DNA from 2 places in the Mesorhizobium sp. WSM4308 genome. Region 1 is predicted to be linked to the other one. Evidence: predicted binding sites of a transcription regulator. Region 1 holds the regulator's gene; the other holds the start of a gene.

Evidence for each region. Region 1 encodes PhoB, which activates phosphate uptake and scavenging genes when phosphate is short. Its sites were predicted from a motif close to TGTCATNNANCTGTCAT; they were not measured.
Region 2: the regulator PhoB is predicted to act here: its motif matches at 2,107-2,123, upstream of CK227_RS12465 (DUF1045 domain-containing protein).

What each region holds. Positions count from the first base shown of each region.
Region 1 covers NZ_NSFW01000003.1:228,343-232,355, reverse strand. Annotated here, with positions in the region: gene pstA (phosphate ABC transporter permease PstA) at 1-154, shown strand, start outside; gene pstB (phosphate ABC transporter ATP-binding protein PstB) at 151-954, shown strand; gene phoU (phosphate signaling complex protein PhoU) at 980-1,687, shown strand; gene phoB (phosphate regulon transcriptional regulator PhoB) at 1,707-2,396, shown strand; gene CK227_RS06870 (hypothetical protein) at 2,485-2,748, opposite strand; gene CK227_RS06865 (ROK family protein) at 2,838-4,013, opposite strand, start outside.
Region 2 covers NZ_NSFW01000006.1:9,524-13,536, reverse strand. Annotated here, with positions in the region: gene phnN (phosphonate metabolism protein/1,5-bisphosphokinase (PRPP-forming) PhnN) at 1-174, opposite strand, end outside; gene CK227_RS12470 (alpha-D-ribose 1-methylphosphonate 5-triphosphate diphosphatase) at 171-1,325, opposite strand; gene CK227_RS12465 (DUF1045 domain-containing protein) at 1,361-2,068, opposite strand; gene iolB (5-deoxy-glucuronate isomerase) at 2,220-3,032, opposite strand; gene CK227_RS12455 (hypothetical protein) at 3,037-3,255, opposite strand; gene iolE (myo-inosose-2 dehydratase) at 3,299-4,013, opposite strand, start outside.

The sequences.
Region 1 (4,013 bases):
GGCCAGCCTGCCTGTCACCATCTTCCAGTTCGCTCTCAGCCCCTATGAGGAATGGCAGCAGCTGGCCTGGACCGGTGCACTCATAATCACATTGACGGTTCTCGCGCTCAGCATCTTTGCGCGCAGCCTGACCGGACGCAGAGAGGACAAATGAGCCAGATGTTGTCTCCAGACATGACGATCGCCGCAGAGGCGGCGACCAAGGCCAAGATCGAGGTCAAGAACCTCAATTTCTACTACGGCCAGTCGAAGGCGCTGAAGGACATCACGCTGTCGCTGCCCGAGCGCAGCGTCACCGCCTTCATCGGCCCGTCGGGTTGCGGAAAGTCGACGCTGCTGCGCGTCTTCAACCGCATCTACGAGCTTTATCCCAAGCAGACCGCCGAGGGCCAGGTGCTGCTCGACGGCCAGAACGTTCTCGACCGCTCGCAGGACCTCAACCTGCTGCGCACCAAGATCGGCATGGTGTTCCAGAAGCCGACGCCGTTCCCGATGTCGATCTACGAGAACATCGCTTTCGGCGTCAGGCTCTACGAGAAGATCAGCAAGGCCGAGATGGACGGCCGCGTCGAGCAGGCGCTCAAGCGCGCGGCACTGTGGACCGAGGTCAAGGACAAGCTCAATGCTAGCGGCCTCAGCCTGTCGGGCGGCCAGCAGCAGCGGCTGTGCATCGCCCGCACCGTGGCGGTGAAGCCTGAAGTCATCCTGCTCGACGAGCCTGCCTCGGCGCTCGACCCGCTGTCGACCGCCAAGATCGAGGAGCTGATCGACGAGCTGCAGGCCGACTATACGATCGTCATCGTCACCCACAACATGCAGCAGGCGGCGCGCGTCTCGAAGCAGACCGCCTTCATGTATCTGGGCGAACTGGTCGAATTCGACCGCACCGAGAAGATCTTCACGTCGCCCCGCGAGAAGCGCACGCAAGACTACATAACCGGCCGCTTCGGCTGATCGCACGCATACGAGGACCAGGATCATGGCCGAACACACAGTCGCAGCCTTCGACGAGGATCTCGGACAGATCAGCAGGCTGATCAGCGACATGGGCGATCTCGCCGGCTCGATGGTCGGCGGCGCCACCAAGGCGCTGCTGAACTCCGACAATGCGCTCGCCCAGCGCGTCGTCTCCGACGACGCCATCATGGATGCGCGCCAGCGCGAACTCGACGACCGCGCCATCACGCTGATCGCCAAGCGCCAGCCGATGGCCGACGATCTGCGCCATGTCGTCGGCTCGATCCGCATGGCCGGCGACCTCGAACGCATTGGCGACCTTGCCAAGAACATCGCCAAGCGCGTCGGTACTGTCGGCCTCAGCGCCACGCCGCGCGACCTGTCGCATTCCATCGACGCCATGGCGCAGCTGGTGCTGATCCAGGTGCAGGGCGTCATCGAGGAGTATGCGGCGCGCGATGCCGCGGCACTGGCGAAGCTGCGCGCCGACGATGAGCGCATCGACGTCAAATACACCTCCGTCTTCCGCGAACTGCTGACCTATATGATGGAAGATCCGCGCAACATCACGGCTTGCACGCATCTGTTGTTCTGCGCCAAGAATCTCGAACGCATCGGCGACCACGTGACCAACATCGCCGAGAATGCGTACTATGTCCTGACCGGCACGCAGCTGCCCGCCAACCGTCCAAAACAGGACGAGACGGCGATGTCGGCGCCGGCGGCCTGAGCGCAGGGGTAACCAACCGATGATCGCACCACGCATCATGGTGGTGGAGGACGAGGAGCCGCTCGGCGTGCTCCTCCGCTACAATCTGGAATCGGAGGGTTACCAGGTCGAGGTGGTGACACGCGGCGACGAAGCCGAAATCCGCCTGCAGGAGAACGTGCCCGACCTGCTCGTGCTCGACTGGATGGTGCCGGCGGTATCCGGCATCGAACTCTGCCGGCGATTGCGGATGCGGCCCGAGACCGAGCGGCTGCCGATCATCATGCTGACCGCGCGGGGCGAGGAAAGCGACCGTGTACGCGGGCTTTCCACCGGCGCCGACGACTATCTGGTCAAGCCGTTCTCGACGCCGGAATTCATGGCCCGCATCAAGGCGCTGCTGCGCCGCGCCAAGCCGGAAGTGCTGTCCAGCGTGCTCAAGGTCGGCGATATCGTGCTCGACCGTGAATCGCACCGGGTCTACCGCAAGAAGAGCGAGATCCGGCTCGGGCCGACCGAATTCCGCCTGCTCGAATTCATGATGCGCCATCCTGGCCGCGTGTTCTCGCGCAGCCAGCTGCTCGACAATGTCTGGGGCGAGACGATCTACATCGACGAGCGTACCGTGGACGTGCATGTCGGCCGGTTGCGCAAGGCGGTCAACAATGGTCGCATGCCGGATGTCATCCGTACCATTCGTGGGGCGGGCTACGCGATCCGGGAAGACTAGAGCTTGCCTCATCCCGATAAAATCGGGATGAGGCTCCAAGATCGAAACTCCAATCAGCAGGTAGTCGCCAATGCCGTGAAGAGGGTGATCAGCGGACTTCGACTTCTCCCAACAGATGTTGCCGCCTCATCTCCTCTTCGACCCATACAGCAACGCGCTGGAGCTTTGAATGTTTGATGTCTCGAATGATCAGCTGCGTAGTGGCCGCGTCGACCTCGCCGATAATAATTTCGCCCCAGCCGTTGGTTCGCAGGAAGCGGTAGACGTCCTCGCCGAAGTTGCGAACACGATGGACGAGGCCGTAAAACTCGGCCTGATCTATGTTGAAGTTGATCACCAACGAACGGGACATCAGCAGATCATACAGGCAGACACATTGCCAATTGATGTCGCAACGGGCCGAACGCGGTCGTTCAGAATGATCGAGTTTCGTCCTGACCGTCAGGCAACGTTCTTTCCGGCACCCGTTCTTGCCTGCACGCCCGGCGCGAAAATCTCCTGGTCGACGAAGGTCAGCGCGCGCATGGCGCAACCTTCGCGGATCAGCGGCAGTTCGTTCGGTTCGGTGTCGAAGGAGATCGATTCCGAGTGCTGGCCACCAGCGGTCTGGGCGATCGCCTCGCGCAATGCCGGCTCGATGAGATCGAAGGCGGCGGCGCTGACGCCGACCATGGCAACGGGCGCCGGATCGATCAGCGCGAACAGGCTGCCGAGGCCGTAACCCAGTGCCTCGCCGGCCTTGCGATAGGCTTCGCGCTCGGGTCCGTCCCGTTCCCGTGCCGTCGCGGCCAGCGCCCGCATCTGCGCGTCGCTGACATCGGCCACCGGCTCGGTGTCCTCGCCGAGCTGCCTGGCATTGCGCCAGATGGCGTAATTGCCGGCATAGGCCTCGACACAGCCGCGCCGCCCGCAGCGGCAGAGCGCGCCGCCGGGCCGATGGATCATGTGGCCGAACTCGCCGCCCGAGGAATGGGTGCCGGTGAACAGCTCGCCCTTCAGCACCAGCCCCATGCCGATGCCGTGCGAAAGCAGGATGGCGATGAAGTCGTCGCGGTAGCGCTCGGGATCGCGCCTGCGCAGCGCCACCGCCATCATGTTGCAGTCGTTTTCCATGGTGGCGGGGATGCCGAACTCGGCTTCGAGTATGTCGGCGAAGGCGATGTCGGTCTGCGGCGTGATCGGCGACCACAGCATCGCCCGGGCCTCGGTATCGGTGATGCCCTGGATCGCCAGCGCGATGCGGGCGACGCTGCGCACGTCAATGTCGGGATCTTCGAGGCGCCGCCTTACGATGGCCACGCATTCGCCGATCAGCGCCTCGCGCGACATGGTCAGCGTGTCCAGCCGGCGCTGTTCTTCAGATATCACCTGGCCGGCATAGTCGATGACTGCGACCGACAGGAAATTCAGCGACAGCACCACGGTCATCACAGCCGCGGCCTCCGGAGTGAGGCCGAGGCCGACCTGCGGCCTGCCGCGTTTCAGCGCGCCGGCCTCGCTCGGCTTGCCCTCGGCCAGGATGCCTTCGCCGATCAGGTCTGAGGAAATCGCCGATATGGTCGAATGGCTGAGGCCGGTGGTCGCGGCGATCTCGGTGCGTGAGGGCCGGCCAGCCTG
Region 2 (4,013 bases), on a different contig from region 1:
GATGACGCGGCGCACGAACTCCAGCCGGGTCTCATCGGCGAAGAGGGTACGGGCGTAGCCGATCACCGTGTCCTTGCCGGCGCCGCTTGGCCCGACGACGGCGACAAAGACGCCATGACGGACGGGGAACGTTTCAGCGGACAATTCACGCTCGATCAAGGCCGACACCATCATGCGACCCGGCGCCCTTGCCGCCAGACGGTGCGCACCACTGGAACATGGTCATCGACACGCACGCGCACCAGGTCGGCGCGGCGGCCTTGCTCTATGATACCGCGGTCGGTCAGGCCAACGGCCTCGGCCGGGTTCTTCGACACCATGGCGACCGCCTGCGGCAGCGAAATGCCTTCGACCATGTCGCCGAGGAAGAAGGCCGACTGGATCAGGCTGAAGGGAATATAGTCTGATGACAAGATGTCGAGCAGGCCGTCGCCGGCCAGCGTGCGCGCCGAGACATTGCCCGAATGCGAGGCGCCGCGCATGACGTTCGGCGCACCCATCAGAACGCCCAGGCCCGCGGCCTTCGAAGCGCGCGCCGCTTCCTCGGTGGTCGGAAACTCGGCAACGCGCACGCCCTGCTCGATCGCCTCGTCGACATGGCCCGAAGTGGCGTCGTCATGGCTGGCGAGCACGATGCCGCGCTCATGGCAGGCAGCCGCGATCACCGCGCGGTTCGGCGCCGAATAGCGCGCCGATTCCGCCATCCGCTTCTCGCAGAACAATTGGAAGTCGCGATCGGTCAGCTTCAGCTTGCGCTGGTAGTAGTAGGCATAGGTTTCGAGATTGACGAACTGACGCTGGCCGGGCGCATGATCCATCAGCGAAGCCAGCTTGACCCGGTCGTCCCGGTCGAAATTGGCGAAGGCCTGCAGGCAATCCGGCGCCGAAACCTCGCAGCGCAGATGCAGGAAGTGATCGGCCCGCAGACGATCCTGCGCGACGCTGTCCTCGATGGCATCGGCCAGCTTGCGGATATCGGCCAAGGTGAGGTCGGCGTCCTCGTCCATGCCGACGCGCAAGGCGTCGAGCACGGTGGTGATGCCGGCCGTCGCCACCTGCGCGTCATGGGCAAGCACCGCGGCGATCGGGTTCCAGCGCACCTTCGGCCGGGGTGCGTAATGGCCTTCCAGGTGGTCGGTGTGCAGCTCGACCAGCCCGGGAATGACATAGTCGCCGCCCATGTCCTCGCCGGCCATGTTCCCGCTGGTGTGGCTGCTGCCGGCATCGATGTCGGCGATAAAGCCGTCACGCAGCACCAGCGACCCCTCGACGATCTCGTCGGCAAGCACGATGCGGGCGTTGGAAAGAACGGTCTCGGCGGTCATTTCGGGCAGTCCTTTGGTTCTTCGAGCAGGGCTGTTCAGGCGGTTTTCCTTGCCGGGCGGCGTCCCAGCGCGTGCTGTGAAAGCACCATGAACGGCGCGCCCGGTTCGGGTTCGACAAACAGCGTCAGCGCGTCGACCAGCACCGGCTGCCGCAGCACATCCGCGAACAGGCTGTCGATTGCTGCGCGCAAACGAGGGCTTTCCTGTGGCCCGGCGCGGCCCGACAGCGTCATGTGGAAGCGGAAGGTCTCGAAGACATAGGGATAGCCCCATTGGCAGAGATTGCGGAACTCGGCCGGCTTCAGCGAATCCGGGCTGCGCCGCTCGATCTCGGCCTCGGTCAGCGGCGCGCGGAACCGGTCGAAATCGCGCACCACCTCGTCGGCGAAACGGTTGAGCGGCGGCAGCGGCCCCTCCGGCACCAGCGCGAAGAAGCTGTCGATCTGGCTGACGACGAGACGCGGGATCGTCACAACGGGCGTCGCTTCGGCAAATTGGTCGAGCCCCGCGCGCAGCGAAGCCTCGGTCTCGTTGGCGGCCAGGCGGAAGGGTGCCTTCAGCGTCGCGTGGAAGCCATAGCGGCGGGCCGAGGCGGTGTGGAAGGCAACTTCCGCCGCCGACAAATCGGCCACGGCCTCAACCGGCCTTGTCGCCGCGCCGAACGGGTCACAGCCCAGCCAGTTGGCGGCGATCCGCGCCAGCGGTTCGTCCTGCCGGGGGGTGAAATAGATGGCATAACGCATCAAAAATCCTCGTCAGACCGCTGCCATAAGTGATTTCCATGACGGATTGACGAAGCTTTGCAGGGTTTTCGAAGGCAAATCACCCCAATAGGTCCTTAGCCGACGATTTTTCCGAGCTGGATCAACAGGTTCAGGAGGAATCTCGGACCGGTCAGGCCTTCATCAACCATTCGTGCTCGGGCGCATTGTGGAATTTCCACGTCCGCCTCGGTCCGGCCATGACGTTGAGGTAATAGAGGTCGTAGCCATGGCAGGCGGCGCAGGGGTGATACCCCTTGGGCACCAGCACGACATCGCCATCCTCGATCGCCATGGCTTCGTCGAGCGCGCGATGGCCATCCTTGTCGGCATCGGTGTAGACGCGCTGGAAGGCAAAGCCCTGCGGCGGGTTGAGGCGGTGGTAGTAGGTCTCCTCGAGATAGGATTCGGCGGGCAGATTGTCCTGGTCATGCTTGTGTGGCGGATAGCTCGACGTGTGGCCGCCGGGCGTGATGACCTCGACCACCAGCAGCGAATCGGCCGGCTTGCCTTCCGGCAGGATGTTGGTGACGTAGCGCGTGTTGGTGCCCTTGCCGCGCACCTCCTGGCCGAGATCGTCCGGCCCGATCACCCGAACCGGCAGGCCGCCGCCGAGGCCGGGCGCCGAGCAGACGGCGAGTTCGAGATCGGTGTCAGCCGTCACCGACCAGTCCGATCCCTCCGGCACATAGACCGACCAAGGCTTGCCCTCGAAGGGCGACATGCGCTCGCCGAGCAGGCCGAGATCCTTGCCGTCGGCTTTCGCTGTGCCCTTGCCGGTGACGTAGACCAGGCAGACTTCGCGGTCTTCCGTCTTTCCCGAGGCGCTTTCGCCGGGTTGCAGCCGATGCAGGTCGAAACCGACATAAGTCCAGCCGGCGCTTTTCGGCGTCACATGGGCAACGCGGCCATGGCCCTTGTCGGCTTTGACGAGCAGCTTGGACATCGGGTTACTCCTTCGGTTCGGACTCGGCCGTCGCCTTGTTCTCGTCGGCCGGCTTGTACAGATAAAAAAACTGCCAGACGGCATAGCCGGCGAAGCCGAGCGCGATGGTGCCCCAGAATGGCGTGCCGGTGGCGAACTCGATGATCGACCAGATGACGCAGACCGCGACGACGGCGACACGCCGCCACAACGGGCGGAAGAAGGGGTGCTCGGAATCTTTCATCGGGCCAATCTACAGCAACCTGCCTCGCCGTGAACCCGTCGCGTCAGGCATTCGGAAAACCCTGGGTTTCGACCGTGTAGCCGGCCGCCGTCATCACCCGCATCAGCTCCTTGTGGCCGACCTGCGCCATCTTGAGCGGCGGGTTCTTCTTCGGGTCCTGCTCTGCCTCGACCACGAACCAGCCTTCATAGCCATGGTCGGCGAAGCGCTGCACGATGGCGCCGAAGTCGAGCGAGCCGTCGCCTGGCACGGTGAAGGCGCCGAGCGCCACGGCGTCGAGGAAGGACTGTTTCGTGCGGTCGAGCTTGTCGATCACGGCCATGCGCACATCCTTCACATGCACATGGCTGATGCGCTTGTGGTGGTTGTCGATGGCGCGCAGCACATCGCCGCCGGCGAAGGCCAGGTGGCCGGCATCGAGCAGCAGCGGAATGCCTTCGCCGGAATGGCGCATGAAGGCGTCGAGTTCCGGCTCGGTCTCGACCACAGCCGCCATGTGATGGTGGTAGGACAGCGGCATGCCTTGTTCGGCGCACCATTCGCCGAATTCGGTCAGGCGCCTTGCATAGGCCTTCATCTCGTCGCCTGAAAGTTTCGGCTTGGTGGCCAGCGGCTTCGAGCGGTCGCCCTGGATCGAGCGGCCGACCTCGCCATAGACGATGCAAGGCGCGTTGACCGCCTTGAACAGCTCGATCATCGGCTGGATGCGATCCTTGTTCTTGCTCATATCCTCATCGACCAGCGTGCCGGAAAACCAG